2 regions of the Yinghuangia sp. YIM S10712 genome follow, and region 2 is predicted to be linked to the other one. Evidence: riboswitches for the same ligand, from Rfam matches in the RefSeq annotation. Region 2 holds a riboswitch; the other holds the start of a gene.
The links. Region 2 has a riboswitch for glycine ahead of gcvP (aminomethyl-transferring glycine dehydrogenase). Riboswitches for the same ligand answer to the same signal wherever they lie in the genome.
Positions count from the first base shown of each region.

Region 1: it holds a riboswitch for glycine, as region 2 does, so the genes downstream of both, gcvT (glycine cleavage system aminomethyltransferase GcvT) here and gcvP (aminomethyl-transferring glycine dehydrogenase) in region 2, are expected to answer to the same signal.

Region 1 covers NZ_JBPKBI010000005.1:195,760-206,754, reverse strand. Annotated here, with positions in the region: gene glyA (serine hydroxymethyltransferase) at 1-1,049, opposite strand, end outside; gene gcvH (glycine cleavage system protein GcvH) at 1,076-1,459, opposite strand; gene gcvT (glycine cleavage system aminomethyltransferase GcvT) at 1,547-2,674, opposite strand; glycine riboswitch at 3,002-3,112, opposite strand; gene ACRX5W_RS14420 (OsmC family protein) at 3,229-3,657, shown strand; gene ACRX5W_RS14415 (enhanced serine sensitivity protein SseB C-terminal domain-containing protein) at 3,767-4,483, shown strand; gene ACRX5W_RS14410 (enhanced serine sensitivity protein SseB C-terminal domain-containing protein) at 4,553-5,251, shown strand; gene ACRX5W_RS14405 (DUF885 family protein) at 5,335-6,846, opposite strand; gene ACRX5W_RS14400 (cysteine desulfurase family protein) at 7,016-8,203, shown strand; gene mnmA (tRNA 2-thiouridine(34) synthase MnmA) at 8,531-9,736, shown strand; gene ACRX5W_RS14390 (hypothetical protein) at 10,208-10,995, shown strand, end outside.
Region 2 covers NZ_JBPKBI010000004.1:76,500-87,494, reverse strand. Annotated here, with positions in the region: gene ACRX5W_RS12425 (SanA/YdcF family protein) at 1-154, shown strand, start outside; gene ACRX5W_RS12420 (DNA polymerase IV) at 217-2,220, shown strand; gene ACRX5W_RS12415 (ATP-binding protein) at 2,724-5,966, shown strand; gene ACRX5W_RS12410 (ABC transporter permease) at 5,998-6,858, opposite strand; gene ACRX5W_RS12405 (ATP-binding cassette domain-containing protein) at 6,855-7,883, opposite strand; gene ACRX5W_RS12400 (NADPH-dependent FMN reductase) at 7,995-8,582, opposite strand; glycine riboswitch at 8,781-8,874, shown strand; glycine riboswitch at 8,877-8,991, shown strand; gene gcvP (aminomethyl-transferring glycine dehydrogenase) at 9,312-10,995, shown strand, end outside.

The DNA of each region.
Region 1 (10,995 bases), on a different contig from region 2:
GCGTTGCGGTTGACCGTGATGCCGACCTCGTGGAGGCGGTCCTCGGCCTCGCGGCCGTTGAGCTGGTTCTCGACGAGGTCGACGAGGACCAGGTGCACGTCCGTGCCGCCGGAGAGAACCTTGATGCCCGCGTCGGCCGCGTCCTGGGCGAGCAGGCGTTCGGCGAGGATCTTGGCGCCCGCGAGGGTGCGCTTCTGGCGGTCCTTGAACTCCTCGCCGGCGGCCACCTTGAAGGCCACCGCCTTCGCGGCGATCACGTGTTCGAGCGGACCGCCCTGGAGGCCCGGGAAGACCGCCGAGTTGATTTTCTTGATCAGTTCCTCGGTGGCCAGGATCGCGCCGCCGCGCGGGCCGCCGAGGGTTTTGTGGGTCGTCGTGGTGACGATGTGCGCGTGCGGCACCGGGTTGGGGTGCAGGCCCGCCGCGACCAGGCCGGCGAAGTGGGCCATGTCGACCCACAGGTACGCGCCGACCTCGTCGGCGATGCGCCGGAACGCGGCGAAGTCCAGTTGGCGCGGGTACGCCGACCAGCCCGCGACGATCATCTTCGGCCGGTGCTCCTTGGCCAGCCGCTCGACCTCGGTCATGTCGACCAGTCCGGCGGCGTCCACCTTGTAGGAGACGACGTTGTACTGCTTGCCGGAGAAGTTGAGCTTCATCCCGTGGGTGAGGTGCCCGCCGTTGGCGAGGTCGAGGCCGAGCACGGTGTCGCCGGTCTGTAGGAGCCCGAAGTACACGGCCGCGTTGGCCTGAGCGCCCGAGTGCGGCTGGACGTTCGCGGCCTCCGCGCCGAAGAGGGCCTTGAGGCGTTCGATGGCGAGGTTCTCGACCACGTCGACGTACTCGCAGCCGCCGTAGTAGCGGCGGCCGGGGTAACCCTCGGCGTACTTGTTGGTCAGCACCGACCCCTGGGCTTCGAGAACCGCGACGGGCGCGAAGTTCTCGGAGGCGATCATCTCCAGGGTCGACTGCTGGCGGTGCAGCTCGTCGGCGACGGCGGCGGCGACCTCAGGGTCCACCTCGGCCAGCGGACGGTCCAGGATCGTCACGGTTGGTCAGCTCCTCGATCGGGGGCTCAGGCGCCGGTGAAGGCGTTGTACTCGGCTTCGGACATCAGGCCGCCGGTCTCGGCGGCGGGGGTGTCGAGTTGCACCTTGATCAGCCAGCCGTCGCCGTACGGGTCGGAGTTGACCAGGCTCGGGTCGTCCACGACCGCGGCGTTGACCTCGACGACCTCGCCGTTCGCGGGGGCAAACAGGTCGCTGACCGACTTGGTCGACTCCAGCTCGCCACACGGCTCGCCCGCGGTGACGCGCGCGCCGACCTGGGGAAGCTGGACGAAGACCACGTCACCCAGGGCGTCGGCGGCATGCTTCGAGATGCCGACGACGGCCGGGCTGGTGTCCGTCGTCAGCCACTCGTGGTCCTTGCTGAAGAGCAGGTTCCGGGGTGCGCTCACGAGTCCATTCTCCTCTGTTGTGCGGGGTCCCTGATCCTCAGGGGTCTTGGTGACGTGTTGGGGCTTTTGTTGGCAGGTGTTCGCCGGTCACGCGCGCCGGTAGAACGGCAGCTCGACGACGTCCACCGGCTCCGCGCTGCCGCGGATGTCGACCGCGAGGCGCGTGCCGGGCGCGGCGCTGCCCGAGGGGACGTACGCCATGGCGATCGGCGCCCCGAGCGTCGGCGACGGCGCGCCCGAGGTGATCGTGCCGATGGTGTCGCCGGACGCCGGGTCGAGGACCGCGTAGCCGGCGCGCGGCACGCGTCGTCCCGGCGAGCGCAGGCCGACCAGAGTCGCGCGGGGGCCCTCCTTCTCGCGTGCGGCGAGGGCGTCGCGCCCGACGAAGTCCTCGGGCTTGTCGAGGCGCACGACCCGGCCCAGGTTCGCCTCGTACGGCGTGACCTCGGTCGTCAGCTCGTGCCCGTACAACGGCATTCCCGCCTCCAGGCGCAGCGTGTCGCGGCACGACAGCCCGGCCGGGACCAGGCCGTGGCCCGCACCGGCCTCGGTGAGCGCGTTCCACAGCCGCTCGGCGTCGCCGGGCGCGCAGAAGAGCTCGAAGCCGTCCTCGCCGGTGTAGCCGGTCCGGGCCAGCAGCACGTCGACGCCCGCGACGGTGGCGCGGTCGGCGGCGTAGTACTTGACGGCGTCCAGGTCGAGGCCGGTGAGCGGCGCAAGGATCTCGACCGCGCGCGGCCCCTGCACGGCCAGCAGCGCGTAGGCCTCCGAGAGGTCGGTGACCTCCGCATCGAAGTCCCCCGCACGGTCGAGGAGTTCCGCGGCGACGACGGCCGCGTTGGAGGCGTTCGCGACGACAAGGAAATCGTCCTCGGCGAGGCGGTAGACGATCAGGTCGTCGAGGATGCCGCCGTTGTCGTCACAGATCATCGTGTAGCGGGCGCGGCCGACGCCGATTTTGGAGACGAAGCCGACCAGCGCGTGGTCGAGCGCGCGGGCGGCCTCGGGGCCGCGCACGGCGATCTCGCCCATGTGGGTCAGGTCGAACAGCCCCGCGGCCTCGCGTACCGCGCGGTGTTCGGCGCTCTCGCTGCCGTAACGCAGGGGCATCCGCCAGCCCGCGAAGTCGGTCATCGTGGCGCCGAGGGCGTCGTGGACCGCGTCGAGGGGGGTGCGGCGCTGTGGCGTCGGGCCGGCCGGTGCGGTGGACGTCATCGCTGGGCTCCTCGCGGGGTGGTGATTCCGGTGGCATCTGGTGGGATTCGTCCGTGATCGCACCCTATGTTCGGGGCTGGTGCGGGCATGCCGGAAACCGGCTGTGACACGGGACGGAACGAAAGGATCGGGCGGTCCACAGAGGGCTCCCTTGTAGGGCGCGGGCATGCGGGGCATGCCGGACGCGCCGACGGGCGGGTCGCCTCCCCCTCTGTCGTGGACCTGAGAGCTTCACGCGCGATCGCCGCCCGGGGATCGGGCGCCGACGGCGGCTTGCACCATGGGTGAGCCCCGCCAAAACGGCACGGGACTGCTTTCCAGAGTCGCCTCACCCGCGCGGTACATGGGCCTGAGAGTTTCCGGGGAGGAATTGCTCCTTCGGCGCCCCGGCCGCAGACGCACGCGCGCCGCTGCCGAGGACTCTCCCGCGTGGGGTCGAGAGCCGGTGTGAAGTTGTGCGCGCATGCTATCGGTCGCCCACGACGTGCACCGGCTCCGGGCACCGGATTAGCGTGGGCCGCGACAAGACACCCAGCGAACAAGGAGTCCCACTCATGGCGACCACGCGCACCGCCACCACCAACTGGAAGGGCCCGCTGATGGGCGGCTCCGGGACCGTGTCGCTCGACTCGTCCGGGGTGGGGACGTACGACGTCTCCTGGCCGTCGCGGGCCGAAGCCGCGAACGGCAAGACCAGCCCCGAGGAGCTGATCGCCGCCGCGCACTCGTCGTGCTACTCGATGGCGCTCTCGCACGCGCTCGCGGGCGCCGGCACGCCTCCGGAGTCCGTCGAGACGAAGGCGAACGTCACCTTCCAGCCCGGCGAGGGCATCACCGGCATCGCCCTGTCGGTGCGGGCGCGTGTTCCGGGCCTCTCCGCCGAGGACTTCCAGGTCGCCGCGGAGAACGCGAAGGCGAACTGCCCGGTGAGCAAGGCGCTGGCCGGCGCGCCGATCACGCTGGAGGCCGAACTGCTTTCGTAGCAGGGGGAGTTCGTTCACGATGCGGCGGGGATCCGAGACGGGTCCCCGCCGCTTCCGGCACCGCACTAGGCTGGTGCGCCCCGCGTCAACGGCGAATCAGGAGGTGGCCGTGGCCTTCCCGGCGAACCACGTTGAGCGCTGCCTCGTCGCCGCGCTGCACGACACGTCGCGCACCGCCGAGCTGTTCGACGCGCTCGCGGAGGGCGAGGTGTGGGTGCCGCTGCCGGCCGGGGGAGGCCCGCAGGACACCGAACTCACCTTGCCCACGACGGAGATAGCCGGCGGGCACTACGTGCCGGTCTTCAGCTCCGAGGAGCAGTTCCGGCGCATTGCCGGCCCGATGGCCTTCACCGTGGCCCCGGTCCGCGAATTCGCGCGCGGGCTGCCGCCGTACATCGGCATGGCCGTGAACCCCGGTGGCGAGGTGGGCTTTCCGATTCCGCCGCAGGGCGTGCTGGAGCTCGCGCGCGTTCCGGGCGCGGGTTCCGCGGGGGCGCGCGTCACGCTGGCCGAACCGGCCCCGAACGAAGAGCCGTACGTCCTTCTCGCCGCCGCCGCCGAGGAGTTCGCCGCCACCGCCGTGGTCCTGACCGCCCGGCGCGCCCTCGGCGTCGTCGAAACCGACGCGCCCTGCCTGTTCATCGGTGTCGAACTCGACCGCTGGCAGGAGCAGGACCGCCGCGAGACGATCGCCGCACTGGAGCGCGCGGTCGGCCGGGCGGGATCGCCGTGGCCGGTCAACCTGGTGCTGATCGACCTCGCCCAGGACCCGATCGGCGACTGGATGCTCGACGCCGTACGCCCCTTCTACGAGCGGGCTTTCTAGTCCCCCGGCCGCGGCCCCGCCGCGGCTCTACGATGAGCTCGTCGTCACGCAGCGCAGACGGAGGGGACTGTGGCGTTTCCCGCCAATGAGGTGGAGCATGCCGTGCGGCAGGTCGCGCCGCAGGGCTACGAGGCGTACGAGCGGTTGCTGGAGGCTCTCGCCCGAGGCCACGTGTGGATGCTCCTGTGGCAGGGCGAACCCGGCAGTCCGGACGCGCAGTACGGCAACATGGAGGTCCACGGAGCCCGCTACGCCCCGGCGTTCACCTCCGAGGAGCAGTTGCGCGAGAGCCGCTGGGACCGGGGCTGGGAGGTCCACGCGGTCGTCGAGATCGCCGGGACGCTGTATCCGGACCACTGGGGCATCTGGCTCAACCCGCACCGGCAGGGCGGCGGTGTCGGTGTTCCGTGGCTTGATCTGTGGCGCATCGTCGGTGGCCTCGACAGACTGCCGCCCGGCCCGCTGCGCGTCGGTGAACCGCTCGTGGACGACTCGGCGTTCTGGTCGACGCTGAGTTCCGAGCTCGCGGCGTCGGGGGTGGTGCGCGCGGCGCACCGCGCGTACGTCGAGCCCGCTATCGGTGCTCCCCGCCTCGTGATCGGGACGCGGCTGGTCGACAACGACCCGGCGACGGTCGACCGCATGACGTTCGCGATGTCGCGGGCGGCCGGGATGCTGCGGGGCATCACCATGTCGTCGATCACCTTGGACGACCAGTACAACCCGATCGCCAAGTGGATGCGGGAGAACACCCGTTCGTTTTTGTGAGTTCCGGCCACCGGCGGGGCCGCAGGCGGGGCAGCCGCCGTACGGTCCCCCCGGTCCGTAGCCGACGGCCGTGCGGCGACACCTCAACCCCGCTCGATCGCCGTGCCGATCAGGCCGAGCGGCGGGCTGCCGAGGTCGAGCAGGGCGGTGTGGAAGCGTTCCGGGGTGAAGCCGTCACCCCATTCCTTCCTGGCCACGTCGCGCAGGTCGAGGAGCGCGAGCTTGCCCCACGTGTAGCAGCCGTAGTTTGGGTCGAAGGTGCCCCGCCGGGCCTCGCCGGCCGCGCCCGCACGGGCGAGGTGGGCGTCGGCCATGAAGCGGCGCGTCGACTCGGCGACGTCCATCGTGCCGGTGTGCAGGCCGATCGCGGACGCGAGCCGGGTCACGCGTACGAGCGCCTCCAGGCACACGCCGATCGCGTACCTCGGATCGTCGGCGCGGAAGCCCTCCTCGACGAGGAGTTCCTCGGTGTAGTGCGCCCAGCCCTCGCAGAACGTCGACGAGTGCAGCACCCGGCGCACGTCCGACGATGCGCGCCGGAGCGCGCGCCCGTGTGCGAAGTGGCCGGGCGCCACCTCGTGCGCCGTGATGGCCGGAAGCGTCGTACGGCTGAAGAGTGTGAGCCATTCCTCGGCCTCGTCGGCCGGCCAGTCCGGCTCGGGCGGCGTCACGAAGTACCACGACGGCGCCTCGGCCTCGCCCGGCGCGTTCCACGACATCATCGCCACGGACCAGCGCATCGACTCCGGGGCCGGGCCGACCTCGCACACCCCGTCGAGGTACGGCGCCAGCCGCTTCTCCCGGCTGAACGCGATCACCTCGGCGGTCAGCGCCTGCGCCTCGGCCACGATGCCCTCGGGGCCAGGGTGGTCGGCCAGCAGTTCCGGGACGATCTCCGCCACGCCGCGGCTCGCGTCATACGCCTCGCACGCGTCGGCCAGCATCTCGCGCAGCCGGTTGCGTTCCGCGTCCGCTCGCTCGGCGAGCGTGCCCAGGTCGACGGCCGTCGCCTCGCTCGACCCCATCAGGCGCGTCAGCGCGGGACCGCCGAGAGCAGGGTCGGGGTCGCCGTCGCGGGCGGCTGCCTCCAGATGCGCGACGAGCCTGGCCAGCGCGGCGAGTCCGCGCGTGCCGTTCTCGCCGTCCTCGGGCCGGACCGCGGCGGCGTGGCCGCGGGCGGCGGGGAGCAGCGCGTCGGCGACGGGCGCGGGTACGCGATCGAGCGAGGCGAGCGCCATGTCGACGGCGTCGGGCCACTGCGCGAGGTGCCGGGCACGAGCTTCGGCGCGTTCCTCGGCCGGGGCGTAGTGCTTGTCGTAGAAGGCGAGTTCGAGGTTGTTGATGTGCATGCGCGGGTCACGGCGGTGGAGTTCGAGGTCGCCGTACACGATGCGCGCGTGCTCCTCGAAGACGGCGAGGTGCGCCTCGTCGTGGGGGTCCCGCAGCGGTGCCGAGCCGGTGCCGAGTGCCGCGAGCCCCGCGCGGACCCCGTCGGGGGAGAGGTCTTGGATCCTCCCGTCGTATTCGTGCAGGCCCGCGCCTTCCCGGGCGCGCGCGACGGACAGGTCACAGAGGGCTCGAAGTCGGGCGTCCATGGGCGCGAGGCTACGGCGGCCCAAGCCCGGCGCGGGGCGATATCTCGCGGATGCATCCGCATGGGATGCGTTGACGCGGCCCGAGCGAACGGTCGTGCGGCCAGGCGGAACCGGTCGTTCCGGCCTGCCCGACTTGGGTAACCCCGTCGGGACTAGACTTCGGAGCGCAATGGCCTACTTCGATCATGCGGCGACCACTCCGATGCGCCCCGAGGCGGTCCGGGCCATGACCGGACAACTCACTGTGCTCGGCAACCCGTCGTCCCTGCACGCTTCCGGACGCCGGGCCCGCCGCGTCGTCGAAGAGTCACGCGAGATCCTTGCCGAGGCGGTCGGCGCTCGGCCGAGCGAAGTCGTGTTCACCGCAGGCGGCACCGAGGCCGACAACCTCGCGGTCAAGGGCCTGTACTGGTCGCGCGTCGCCGCCGCGCCGAACCGTCGGCGCATTCTCGCGTCCCCCGTCGAGCACCACGCCGTCATGGATGCGATCGAATGGCTCACCGCGGGCGAAGGTGCCGTCGTCGAGTGGCTGGACGTCGACGCCGACGGCCGCGTGCGGCCCGACGTGCTGCGTGCCGCGATCGCCCGCGATCCCGACAGCGTCGCCCTGGTGAGCGTCATGTGGGCGAACAACGAGGTGGGCACCGTCCAGCCGGTCGCCGAACTGGTCGAGGTCGCCCACGAGTACGGCGTTCCGATGCACGCCGACGCGGTCCAGGCGGTCGGCCAGATCCCGGTCGACTTCGCCGCCTCGGGCCTGGACGCCATGACCGTCTCCGGGCACAAGCTCGGCGGCCCGCTCGGCTGCGGCGCGCTGCTGCTGGGCCGCAACATGACGCCCGTGCCGCTGCTGCACGGCGGCGGCCAGGAGCGCGACGTGCGTTCCGGAACGCTCGACACCCCCTCGATCGCCGCGTTCGCCGCCGCCGCGGAAGTCGCCGTACGCGAACAGCCCGAGTACGCGGTGCGGGTCGGCGAACTGCGCGACACCCTGGTCCGGCGCATGCTCGAAGAGGTCCCCGACGCCGAACTCAACGGCGACGCGCGCCTCGACCCGGCCCACCGCCTGCCCGCCAACGCGCACTTCTCGTTCCCGGGCTGCGAAGGCGACTCGCTCCTGCTCCTGCTGGACGCCCGCGGCATCGAATGCTCGACCGGCTCCGCCTGCTCGGCCGGGGTCGCCCAGCCCAGCCACGTGCTGCTCGCGATGGGCGCCGACGCCGCCCGCGCGCGCGGATCGCTGCGCTTCAGCCTGGGCCACACGTCGACGATGGCCGAGGTCGACCGGCTGACCGAGGCGATCGGCCCGGTGGTGGCCAGGGCCCGCATGGCGGGACTGACGTCGCAGCGCCGCTGACGCGGCGCCGTCGGTGACGTTCGACGGCGCATCGCCCGATGGGCGCGAGTCGAGGCCTGGTCCGGTGGTCGGACGGCGCCTCACGCAGCCGACGGCCGCGATCGGGGGTCGTGTTCGGCACCGGGACGACCACGCACCCGGCGGCTCGCCCGCGGCGACGCCGGTGCGGGAGTCCTCGGGCACCACGCACCCGCGGCCCCGCCGTCGCCCCCATCGCCCTGACCGGTGCTCCCGCGGCCCGTGGCCCGCCGGGCGGGCCCGGCGCCTGCCGCGGCATCGAAAACCCACGCGAAAGAGCCGGTCCGAAGCCCGTACCCTGGACGGGTTATGACTGACCCCGCCATCTCCCCGACCCCGGACGCGTGCGAGCTCATCCCCGCGCTGCCCGAGCCGGGCGAGACCGCCGCCCCCCGTCCCGCCCGGCCCGCCGACTCCGCCGCGCGGCCCCTGCGCGTGCTCGCCGCGATGTCCGGCGGTGTCGACTCCGCCGTCGCGGCGGCCCGCGCGCACGAGGCGGGGCACGACGTGACCGGCGTGCACCTGGCCCTCTCGGAGAACCCGAAGTCGTTCCGGACCGGTGCCCGCGGCTGCTGCACGCTGGAGGACGCGCGCGACGCCCGCCGGGCCGCCGACGTCATCGGCATCCCGTTTTATGTGTGGGACCTGGCCGAGCGGTTCCGCGAGGACGTCATCGAGGACTTCTTCGCCGAGTACGAGGCCGGGCGCACACCGAACCCGTGTCTGCGCTGCAACGAGAAGATCAAGTTCGCCGCCCTGCTCGACCGCGCGCTCGCCCTCGGCTTCGACGCGGTCTGCACCGGCCACTACGCCGTGCTCGTCGACGGCCCCGACGGCCGTGAGCTGCACCGCTCTTCGGACCACGCGAAGGACCAGTCGTACGTTCTCGGAGTCCTCGACTCCGACCAGCTCGCGCACGCGTTGTTCCCGCTCGGCACCGACACCAAGGACGCGGTGCGTGACGAGGCCGAGCGCCGCGGCCTGGCCGTCGCCCGCAAGCCCGACAGCCACGACATCTGCTTCATCGCCGACGGCGACACGCAGGCGTTCCTCGCCACGCGGCTCGGCCGTACGCCCGGCGACATCGTCGACACCGACGGCACCAAGCTCGGCGAGCACGACGGCGCCTACGCCTACACCGTCGGGCAGCGCAAGGGCCTGCGCATCGGCCGCCCGGCGGCGGACGGCAAGCCGCGCTACGTCCTCGACATCTCGCCGGTCGACAACACCGTCACGGTCGGCCCGGCCGACGCGCTCGACGTCGGCGCCCTGACCGGCATCCGCGCCCGCTGGTGCGGACGGCCGCCGACCGGGACGCTGGAGTGCACCGCCCAGGTCCGTGCCCACGGCGACGAGTACCCGGCCGTCGCCGAGTTCGACGGCGACCGCGTCACCGTGCGCCTGCGCGCCCCGATCCGGGGCGTCGCGCGGGGCCAGGCCGTCGTCCTGTACGAGGGATCACGCGTCGTCGGCTCCGCCACGATCGACGCGACCACCCGCGCCGCGACCGTCTGAAAACCGCCCGGGGGACGGGGAGTTCAGCCCGCAGGCCGGCAATTCGGACCGACGGACACCGCCTCGCGGCGTGCCGATACCGGCCCGCCGTTCTCCCGCTCCGCGTTCGATGAGCCGTACCTGTGCGGACTCACGACCGACATCTCGCACCGCGGCCTGAGCCTTCGTCATACTCCGCCCGCCGGAGGCGAGTTCGGTGACCGGCTCGGATGCCTCCCTCGCAGGGCAGTTGACGCCTGATCCCTCCGTGATCAACCCGTCACCCAACGCGTTCGCCGGGCCGAGTGTCGCGCACGGGGTCAGTGTTCGCTCACATGGCCGCAATATCCCGTTACCACGAAGGCAACTTCGGTGACTGGGTGGGTAAGAGTAGGTAGCGAAACGACTTTTCGGCCTGCGATCCCCGCGCAGTCCGGGCTTTCGCGACGTGCACGTGCACTCTTCGAGACTCGGGGGCTTGGGAGGGGAGCGATGGCCGCAATCGTGCTGGTGCACGGGATCGCACAGGAGTTCAGGTCGGCCCGCAGCCTGGAGGACGAATGGCTGCCCCGGCTGGCCCGCGGCGTCAAAGCCGCCGGCTACCCGGAGACCGCCGACCGACTGTGGAAGTACCGCCAGACCCGCCGCGGCATCGACGCCCGGATGGCGTTCTACGGCGACATGCTGCGCCGTCACCCGTCACAACCGGACGCCGCCGAGGCCGACGGCCTGCGCCAGGAGATGGCCGACCGCATAGGCCGCGAATGGCTCGACCGGGCCGCCGCGCGCAGTTCCGCACCGCCCGAGCGGCAGCGGGCCGCGCGGGAGATCGCGCGACTGGAGGGCGGCCCCGACCAGACCGGCCGCACGGTCGTCCTGTCGCCGACCTGCGGGCTGTCGGGCCTCAAATGGTTCGCCGCGGACGGACCCGGTTCGGCGGGCGTATTCGTCAACAAGGCACTCGCACAGCTCACCCGCTACCTCACGGACGACACCACCCGTTCCCGGGTCCTCGACCGCGTCGCCGCCGACATCGGCTTCGACACCCGCGTCGTCATCGGCCACTCACTCGGCGCGGTCATCGCGTACGAGGTCGCCCACCGCCTCCGCCGCCCGCTCCCGCTGCTGATCACCCTCGGCTCGCCCCTCGGCCCCGACACCGTGATCGACGACTGGGTGCGTCCGCAGCCCGCGCAGCCCCCGTCGTACGTCGAGCGCTGGATCAACCTCGCCGACCGCGACGACCTCATCGCCGCCGAGCCCGTCCTCGCCCGCCTCTT
Region 2 (10,995 bases):
CGGCGATCTGGTGGGCCTCACCCTCTTCGGCGGCGCGCGAGAGATCCTGGCGGCCTACAAGGCGTTCGGTGAGGCGGTGCTGAAACCCGACCCGGTCGCCCTCGGCCCGCAGGAGCCAGGTGTGGCCGAGGGGATCGCCGCGGCTGCCCGCTGAGGTCGGCATGGCGGGGGTGCGAGGCGCCCGGATGTCGGGGCGGTGCGCCATCATCGGAGGAAATGCGACCCACCCCGGCCATCCTCCACCTCGACATGGACGCGTTCTACGCGTCGGTCGAGCAGGCCGCCAAGCCGAGTCTTCGCGGAAAGCCGGTCATCGTCGGGGGCATCGGGCCGCGCGGCGTCGTGGCCACTGCGTCGTACGAGGCGCGCAGGTTCGGGGTGCGGTCGGCGATGTCGACGGGCGAGGCCCGGCGGCGGTGCCCCAACGCGGCGTTCCTGATTCCGCGCTTCTCGGCCTACCGCGAGGTCAGCGAGCTGGTCATGACGCTGCTGGGCGAGCTGTCGCCGCTTGTGGAACCGCTCAGCCTGGACGAGGCATTCGTCGATTTGGAGGCAGGTCCCTTCGGCGATGCCCTGGATCCGGCCAAAGCCACCCGTTTGGCGGTACGCCTGCGCGCCGACATCCACGCCGCGACGGGCTTGACCGCGTCCGTCGGTGTCGCGTCGTCCAAACTCGTCGCCAAGATCGCGTCCGAGGCCGCGAAGCCCGACGGGTTCGTGGTCGTGGCACCCGGCGAGGAACGCTCGCTCCTCGACCCGCTGCCGGTCCGCGCGCTGTGGGGCGTGGGGCCCGCGACCGCGGAGGCCATGCGCAAGGTGGGCATCGGCACGGTCGCCGACATCGCGGCCGCCGACCTCGACGAACTGATCCGCTTGTTCGGCCAGGCCCACGGCCGCGCGCTGCACGAGCACGCGCGGGGCCTGGACGACCGCCCGGTGGTCGCCGAACGCGATGCCAAGTCGATCTCGGTGGAGGACACCTTCGAAGTCGACCTCGTCGACCGCACACGCATCGCCGCCGAGCTCGACCGCCTCGCGGCACGCTGCGTCGAGCGGCTGCGTGCGGCGGGCCGCACCGGCCGAACCGTGGTCGTCAAGATGCGGCGGTACGACTTCAGCACGCTCACCCGGTCCGAAACCCTCCGCGCACCGACGGACGACCCGGCGGTCGTCCGCGAGACCGCCCAGCGCCTGGCCGCCCAGGTCGACTTCACAGGCGGCCTGCGCCTGCTGGGCGTCGGGGTCGCGTCGCTCGCGGACTTCGCCCAGCAGGATCTGTTCGCAGCGGAGACGGAGGAACCGGACACGGATGCGCCGGAGAGCACGCCGGCGGCGGAAGGGGAGTCCGGCACCGCAACGGCCGTGCCGACGGCGGCCGACGCGAGCCGCGACGCGGTGCCGTTCGACAACCGGGACGATCTTGCTCGTCCGCATTCCGTCCGAGCCGGCGAGACGGCCGTCCCCCGGCTCCACGACCCGACACCCGACGCGGTGGCCGCCACTGGCGACGGCGAGGGCGAGATGATCGGCGGTCGCGGCACGGTCGGGCCCGCGAAGGGTGTGGCTGTCGGCGGGCACGCCGCAACAGGACCCGCCGGGGATGCGGTCGAGGACGGGCACAGCGCCGGACGCGGCGAAACCGCCGTCGGCGGCCGGGATGTGGCGGCGGGCGATAGCGGTGCGCCTGGCGCCGGCGGGGACGAGCGGGACGCCGCTGACCATGCGCACCCCGCACGGACGGCCCGTGCGGCAGGGGCCGTCGCTCCCGAGGGGCCGCCTCCAGCCATGCCCGACGTGTTCTCGGCTGGGCCCCTCGACGTCGGGGGAGCCGGCGACAGTCGGGGCATGGTCGAGCCCGTCGGCGGACAGGGAGTGCCCGGCCCGGACAGCGCGAGGGACGCCGGGGGGCCGGACGATCCGGAGGTCGGAGCGTACGGACGTGTTCCGGTGTTTCATCCCGGGCGCTCAGCGGGCCATCCCTGGCGTCCCGGCCAGGACGTCGTGCACGAGGAGCACGGGCCGGGTTGGGTGCAGGGGAGCGGGGTGGGCCGGGTGACCGTGCGCTTCGAGACGCCCGGCTCGGCCCCCGGACGCATCCGCACCTTCGCGGTCGACGACCCGGCCCTGCGTGCATCGGAGCCGCTGCCGCTCGCCCCGGTCGCAGCCAGGCGGGCGGGTGAGAGAACGGCAGGGGCGTCGGAGGACGACGAGCGCGGTTGAGCGCGTGCGGGGTGCGGATGCGAGCGGCCGTGTCCAGGCCGGGACGCCCGAGGCGTACCTCGTCGGTGAGTTGCGCTTGTGCGGGTTCCGGGCGTGCCGCGCGGTGTGATCGTACGACCGGCCGAGATCGTCACGACGTGATGCATGCGCCCGCGTACTCCCGGACCCGAACCGACCCCGTTTGGTCGCCGCGCGCTCATGGACGGCGCCGCGGGCTGGGCCGGGCCGACCGCGCAGGCGGCCGACACGACGCCCGCCGCGACCAGGCACCACGCCGACGACAGCGCCGTCGCGCGGATGCCGTGGGAGCGCGGCCGAGCCGCGGGGCCGCGCTGCCGGGGCTCGCGGCGTCCGGTTGCCGGCTGTTCGCCGCCGCGCCCGCCCGCTTCTTCCGCGTCCCGGCCGGACGGTCCCGGCCCCCGGTGAAAGCCGTGTGCGGGATGTCAGTGCGTCTGCATAGGCTGCACTGCCGTTCCCGTCGACTCGGAGAGATCCGCGCTCACATGAAGCCATCACACGCGCGCCTCATCGGGCGTGCGCACGCGAGCGGGTTGTTGCGGGCTCACGTCGAGCGGGCCGTCGAGAGCCACGGTGGTCTGGTGCTCGTGACAGGTGAGGCCGGGATCGGGAAGACCGCGCTGGTGACCGGGGCTGCCGAGGAGGCCCGGCAGCGCGGGGCTTTGGTGCTGGGCGGGTCGTGTTGGGACTCCGACAACGCGCCCGGCTATTGGCCGTGGGTGCAGGTCGTCCGGGCGCTTCGGCGGGCGCTGGGGGCGACGGAGTGGGAGGCCGCCGCGCGCGAGGCCGGCGGGAGCCTTGCGGGGCTGCTCGGCGAGACGCCGGGGGCCGACGGGGGCGACGAGCATCGCGGCGAGGTCTTCCGGGTGTACGACGCGGTCACCACGCTCCTGGTCGGTGCGTCGCAGGACCGGCCGGTCGTCGTGGTGCTCGATGACCTGCACTGGTCCGACACCGCGTCCCTGCGCCTGCTCGAGTTCGCCGCCCAACACGCCTGGTTCGAACGCCTGCTGATCATGTGCACCTACCGCGACGCCGAGGCCGAGTCGCCGGGGCATCCGCTGCGTTCGCTGATTCTGCCCCTCGTTGCGAAGGCCACCACGGTCACGTTGACGGGGTTGGCGCGCGACGAGGTGGGCGCGCTCGTGGAGCGTACGGCGGGCCGCGTCCCGGATCCGCACGTGGTCGACGAGGTCCACCGGCGTACCGGTGGCAACCCCTTCTTCGTGGAGCAGACCGCCCGCCTGTGGGCGAGCGGCGGCGACGTCGCCGCGGTCGCGCCGGGAGTGCGGGAGGCGGTGCGCCGCCGGCTCTCGCAACTGCCCGATCCCGTGGTCGAACTGCTCACCACCGCAGCCGTGCTGGGCCGTTCCTTCGACCGGCGGACGCTGGCCGCGGCCGACGGCGCGCCGGCCCCGCACGTCGACCGTCTGCTCGAACAGGCGGTCGCCGCAAGGCTCGTGGTCGTGCTCGGCGCAGGCCGCTTCGAGTTCGCCCACGACCTGGTACGCGAGACGCTGTACGACGCCCTCGACGAGGACGACGCCCGCCGCAGGCACGCCGATGTCGTGCGCGCGTTGACCGCCGCCCCCGGCCTGGGCGGCCGGTCGGTCCCCGCCGATCTGGCCCGGCACGCCTACCTCGCCGGCCCGGAGCTGCCCCCCGAACGGGCCGTCGACCTGTTGGACGACGCGGCCAAGGACGCCGAAGGCCGTCTCGCGTTCGACGAGGCGATCGGGCACATGCGGCGGGCGAGCGAGGTCGCGGAGCTGATCGACGACGTGCCCCGGCGCATTCTCGTCCACCTCGGGTTCGGCGGATCGCTGCGGCGCAGCGGCGATCCGGCGGGCTGGGAGTATTTCGAACGCGCACTCGAAGCCGCCCGCGAGCACGGTGACCCGGAGCTGTTCGCCCGGGTCGCCCTCACGGTGTACCGCGACGGCAGCATCCCGCGCCGGGCCGAGGTCGCCGCCGTCGTGCATGAAGCCCATCGCCGCCTCATCGGCCACGACCGGAGCGTCGGCGAAGCCGGCGAGGGGGTGGCCGTCGACCGCCTGGCGCGCGAACTCGGCGTCCGGCTGGCCGTCGTGGCCCGGCGCGGCGCCGACGACGACGCGCTCGGGTTCAGCCTGTGGGCGACGCACGACACCATCTGGGGGCCCGGCACGGCAGCCGAACGCCTGCCGCTCACCGACGAGATGATCGCCGTCGGGCGCCGCAAGCGCGATGTGGAGATCGAGCTGCACGCGACGTCGATGCGCTGGGTGACGCTGCTCGAAATGGGCGATCCGGCGTACCTCGACCAGTTCCGCACATTCGTGGCCGCCGCCGAGCGCTCCGGGCAGCCGCGGTTCCTGATGTCCGCCTCGATCGATTCCAGCCTCATCGCCTCGCTGTGCGGCCGCTTCGCCGAAGCCGAACGCCATCTCGACGCCGCGGTCGGCCTGTTCGAGGACGACGACGCCCAACACTCGCCCTACCGGCACCTGCCCGCGCACATGCGCTGGACGATCGCGTTCCTGCACGGCCGCCCCGACGAGCTCGACCGGATTCGCGACGAACTCGCCCGCCGTGACCACGACCACCCTCGGCTCCTCGTCGCACTGACCGACGTCGAGCGCGGGAACACCGGCGCAGCCCTGCGCCACCTGCGCAAAGTGCTCGACGAGACAGGCGGCGAGGACCCGTTCGACCGGGTGTACGCGCCGCTGTGGCTGCGGTTCCTGGCCCTCACCGCAGCCGGTTCGGGCGACCCCCAGCTGTGCGAGCGGGCGAGACGCGCCATCGCTCCCTACCGCGACCAGTGGGCCGTGTCGCTGTTCGGCTGCGACATCAGCGGCCCTATGGTCCTGTGGGCGGCCGTGGTCGACGCCGGCCAGGAGCGCTGGGACGACGCGGTGGCCGGCTTCACCGCCGCGGCCGAGAGCGCCGACCGTGTCCGGGCCCGGCCATGGGCGGTGTACGCGCGGTCGCGTCTCGCCCTCGCGCTGGCGGCACGCGGCGGGCCCGGGGACCTCGCGGCGGCACGCGACACGATGGCACGTGCGGAGGCCGACGGACGCGCGATCGGCATGTGCCAGGTCCCCGAATGGGCCGCGCGCGCAAGGGAGTCCATCGCGGCGGCCGAACAACGCGGGGCCGGGCGCACGGCCGCGGCGCCGACCGCCGCGGACACGGGTGCCCCGGCCCGGTTCCGTCTCGACGGACCGGTGTGGGAGCTCGTGTTCGGCGGGGTCACCGCGCACATGCCCGACGCCAAGGGCCTCCGCGACCTGCACTACCTGTTGGGCCGCCCGGGGACCGAGGTGCCTGCCGTACGCCTGCTGGATCCCGCGGGCGGTGACGTGGTGGTCGCGGCCCGGGGACTCGGCGGGGATCCGGTCCTCGACGACGAGGCCAAGGCGCGCTACCGGCAGCGCCTCGCACGACTGGACGAGGAGATCGACCGGGCGACGCAGCTCGGCGACGACGCCCGTGCCGCCGCGTACGACAGCGAACGCGCGGCCTTGCTGGACGAGTTGAGGGCGGCGGCCGGCCTGGGCGGGCGGGCCAGAAGGCTGGGCGACGAGGCCGAGCGCGCGCGCAAGACGGTGACCGCGCGCATCAAGGACACTTTGCGGCGCATGGATGCCGTACACCCGGGGCTTGCGGCGCATCTGCGGGAGAACGTCTCGACGGGCGCGGCGTGTTCGTACCGCGCGGAACGCGGGATCGCCTGGCGCCTGTGAGGCACCGGGCGATCCCGCGCGGCGGTTCGTCCTACTTGCGGTTGTACAGGCGCATCGTCAGCGTCCCGAAGACCGCGACGAAGACCGCCGAGAAGAGCAGCACCCACAGCGTCTCGGACGTGTTCCAGTCACCGCCCATCAGATCGCGCACCGCGCTCACCAGGTGGGTGATCGGGTTGACGTCGACGAACGCCTGCAGCCAACCCGGCATCGTCTCCGGGTCGACGAACACGTTGCTGAGGAAGGTCAGCGGAAACAGCACCATCATGCTGACGCCCATGACCGACTTCTCGCTGCGCAGCAGCAGCCCGAACATGGTCCAGATCCACGAGAACGCGAACGAGAAGACCACCAGCAGTGCGATGCCGGCCAGGACGCCGAGCACGCCGCCGTCCGGACGGAAGCCCAGGATCAGGCCGACCGTCATGATGACCGCGGACGCGAGCACGTACCGCAGCAGGTCGCCCAGGATCATTCCGACCAGGGCCGCGGGCCGCCAGATCGGCAGCGTACGGATGCGGTCGAACACCCCGCGTTCGATGTCGTTGTTGAGCGAAACACCCGTGTACATCGTGATCATCACGATGCTCTGCACCATGATGCCCGGCAGCACGAATTGGAGATATTCGCTGGTCGACCCGGCCAGCGCGCCGCCGAACAGGTAGGTGAACATCAACGTCATCATGATCGGAAACGCGGTGACGTCGAAAAGCTGTTCGGGAACGTGCTTGATCTTCAGCATGGCCCGCCAGCCGAACGTCACCGACGCCGACAGCGGGCCGGGCCGCGGCGGGCGCTCCTTGGAGACGAAGACGGCGGCCAGGTCCTCCACGGCGACCGGCGCGGGGGTGTCGAGGTCGACGTCCTTGTCCTTGGTGACGACCGTGCTCATGCTGCCGACTCCTTCGCGGTCGTGGTGGTGTCACCCGCGGTGGCGCGGGCGGACGGGAGATCCGATTCGGTGAGTGCGAGGAACACCTCGTCGAGGCTGGGCTGGCCCAGCGAGAAGTCGTCCACGGTGATCCCGGCGCGAGCCAGCTCGGCGAGTGCGCGCGCCGCGTCCTCCGCCGCGCCCAGTTCGGTGCCGTGGCTCGGCACCGCCGCGGTGAGCGCGACCGGGTCCGCGCCGACCTGCACCGACGAGCCGAGCACCTTCAGCAGCACGCGCTCGGCGTCCCCGCGCTGCTCGGGGTCGCGCAGACGCAGGTGGATCGCCCCGGCGCCGACCGACGACTTCAACTCGCCGGGGGTGCCCTCGGCGATGACCCTGCCGTGGTCGATGACCGCGATGCGCGAGGCCAGGCGGTCCGCCTCCTCCAGGTACTGCGTGGTGAGCAGGACGGTCGTGCCCTGCGCGACGACGGCCCGCACGATGTCCCACACCTGGTTGCGGCTGCGCGGGTCCAGGCCCGTCGTGGGCTCGTCCAGAAACAGCAGGTCGGGCGTGTTGAGGATGCTCGCCGCGATATCGATGCGCCGGCGCATGCCGCCCGAGTACGTCTTGACCTGGCGGCCGGCTGCCGCGGTCAGGCCGAACGCCTCCAGCAGCTCGGCGGCGCGCTTGCGGGCGAACGTCTTGTGGTGGCCGAGCAGACGGCCGAGCAGAACGAGGTTCTCCGTACCGGTGAGGTCCTCGTCGACCGACGCGTACTGCCCGGTCAGGCTGACCCGGGAACGCACCGCGTCGGGCTCGCGCAGGACGGAGTGGCCGAAGACGTACGCCTCGCCGCCGTCCGGCCGCAGCAGGGTCGCGAGCATCTTCACGGCCGTGGTCTTCCCGGCGCCGTTCGGGCCCAGCACGCCGTAGACGCTGCCGGCGGGCACCTTGAGGTCGATGCCGTCGACGGCTCGGTTGGTGCCGAAGACTTTCACCAGCCCCTGCGTCTCGATCGCCAGGCCGGATGTGTGCGTGGTCATCGTGTGTCCTTTTCGGGGGTCTCGACCGCGTCCTCGCCAGGTATGACTGTCGTCGTGGTCGGTTCTCATCGGTGGTCCGGAATCTCGGTGTCTTTGCCTTGGAGAAGGGGGTCACGCGGCGTAGGGGCGCGCCGCCCGGGCGTCCCGCAGGGCGTGCGCCCACCAGGACAGTTGTTCGAGGAGCGTGTCGACGGCCGGCTCCAATTCGCCGCCCGCTCCCGGCCCGTCGCCGAGCCCGCCGATCTGCCCGTCCAGGCCGGCGGCGAGATCGACGCCGACGGTGTCGCGCATCGTCACGGTGTGCAGTTCGCCGAAGACCTGCCGCAGGTGCTCGACCGCGAGAAGTCCGCGGGTCTTGTAACCGTATGAGACGAAACCGACAGGCTTGGCCCGCCACTCGTCGTACGCGTAGTCGATCGCTTGTTTGAGTGACGCCGGGAAGCTGCGGTTGTACTCCGGGGTGACCACGAGGAACGCCTCGGCCTCCGCGATCCGCCCGGCGAAGTCGGCCATCGCAGGCGTCGCACGCTCGGGGAAGCGGGACGGGAAGTCGAAATCCGCCAGATCGACGGTGACCGGCGCCCAACCCCGCCTCCGGCCCGCGGCGTCCGCGACCCACCGGCCGAGCCTGGCACCGACACGCCCTTCCCTGGTGCTCCCCACGATCACCGCGATCCGCAGCGGCTGCTCTCGGTCCATGCGCGTCGCCTCCCGCCGTTGCCCGCCTCGTACCTCTCACCGGTCAGGCGCGAGACGCACGGGCGCGGCCGCCAGACGCAATCTCGCGGCAGGCCGCGTGCCGCCGCCTCGCGTCTCGCTCCCGGGGGTGGTTCGTACGTCCGGGCGGATCTTGACCCGTCGCCCCGAAAGCCGCACTGGTAGCGTTGGGGCCGCACCGACAGCCACGCGGGAGAGTCCCGGCCGACGAGCCGGGCGCCGAAGGAGCAACCCCTCCCCGGAATCTCTCAGGCACCCGTACCGCGCGGCCATGGGCACTCTGGAAAGCAGTCCCGCGCGACGGCGCGGGGCTCACCGACGGTGAAAGCCTCGGCCCGCGGCTATTTGCGGCGGCGAGCGGGTGAAGCTCTCAGGTACCGATGACAGAGGGGGAGGCCGCAAGGGCCTGTCCGGTGGATCTCTCCGGGCCCGCGCGGCGTGGCGCGCGCGCTTGCGGCGTTGCGGGCGAAAGAGGGCCGTCAGGCCCGGCGAGCGAGTACGACCGAGTACCCGCCTCGGGCCCGCGCCCCGCGATCGCACGCGCCACGCCACGCGGGCCGGTCCGGAGACATCCGTCCAGACAGGCGCCGGGCCACGCGCACCCGCGTGTCCTTCTCCGCGAACCTGGAGGCCTCCACAGTGAGCTCGTCCCCGCCCACTCAGCCCCCGTCCGCCGCGCCCGCGCGCTCCGGTGCCGGCAGCCTCGCCGCTCTGGAGGCCGCGTCGCCGTTCAGCGGCCGGCACATCGGTCCCGACGCCGACCAGCAGGCGAAGATGCTCGCGCACATCGGCTTCGGATCGCTCGACGAGCTGACGGACGCCGCGGTGCCCGGGGCCATCCGCACGCTCGACCGACTCGACCTGCCCGAGGCTGTCGGCGAGGCGGCGGTGCACGGGCTGCTCCGCGGGCTCGCCGCACGCAACACGGTCCTGCGGTCCATGATCGGCCTCGGCTACCACGGCACGCACACGCCGCCCGTCATCCTGCGCAACGTTCTGGAGAACCCGGCCTGGTACACCGCGTACACGCCGTACCAGCCGGAGATCTCCCAGGGACGGCTGGAGGCGCTGCTCAACTTCCAGACGATGGTGTGCGACCTGACCGGACTCCAGGTCGCGGGCGCCTCGCTGCTCGACGAGGGCACCGCGGCCGCCGAGGCGATGACCCTCGCCCGCCGCGCGGGCCGCGCGAAGTCCGACGTCTTCGTCGTCGACGCCAACTGCCTGCCGCAGACCATCGCCGTCGTGCGCACCCGCGCCGAGGCGCTGGGCATCGAGGTGGTCCTCGCCGACATCGCCGACGGCCTGCCCGACGGTGAGTTCTTCGGCGTGCTGGCGCAGTACCCCGGTGCCGACGGGCACGTGCGCGACCTCGGCCCGCTCATCGCCGACGCCCACGCGCGCGGGGCCCTCGTCGCGGTCGCCGCCGACCTCCTCGCCCTCACGCTGCTCCGGTCGCCCGGCGCGATGGACGCCGACATCGCGGTGGGGACGACGCAGCGCTTCGGCGTCCCGATGGGATTCGGCGGCCCGCACGCCGGCTACCTGGCCGTGCGCGAGAAGTTCGCCCGCTCGCTGCCCGGACGCCTGGTCGGGGTCTCCGTCGACGCGGCCGGCGACCAGGCGTACCGCCTCGCGCTCCAGACACGCGAGCAGCACATCCGCCGGGAGAAGGCCACCAGCAACATCTGCACCGCGCAGGTCCTGCTCGCGGTGATGGCCGGGATGTACGCCGTCTACCACGGCCCCGAGGGCCTCACCGCGATCGCCCGGCGCACCCACCGCCTCGCCGTCGTCCTCGCCGCCGGGCTGCGCCACGACGGAGTCGAGGTCGTCCACGGGCGGTTCTTCGACACGGTGCTCGCCCGCGTTCCCGGCCGCGCCGACGAGGTCGTGGCCGCCGCGCGCGCCGAGGGCGTCAACCTGTACCGCGTCGACGCCGACCACGTCTCGGTGAGCTGCGACGAGACCACCACGCGCGACGATCTCGCGGCCGTGTGGCGGGCGTTCTCGCCGAACGGTGCCTTCTCGTGCACCGCTGACGTCGACTGCGGCCACGACCACGTCGCGGCGCTCGACGCCGAGACCCCCGACGCGCTGCCGGCCGACCTCGCCCGCACCGAGGACTTCCTGACCCACCCGGTCTTCCACGCGCACCGCTCCGAGACCGACATGCTGCGCTACCTGCGCCGCCTCGCGGACAAGGACTACGCGCTCGACCGCGGCATGATCCCGCTCGGCTCGTGCACGATGAAGCTCAACGCGACCGCCGAGATGGAGCCCATCACCTGGCCGGAGTTCGCCGACATCCACCCCTTCGCCCCCGCCGACCAGGCGGCCGGCTACCTGGAGCTCATCGGCGGCCTGGAGGACGCGCTGGCCCGCGTCACCGGCT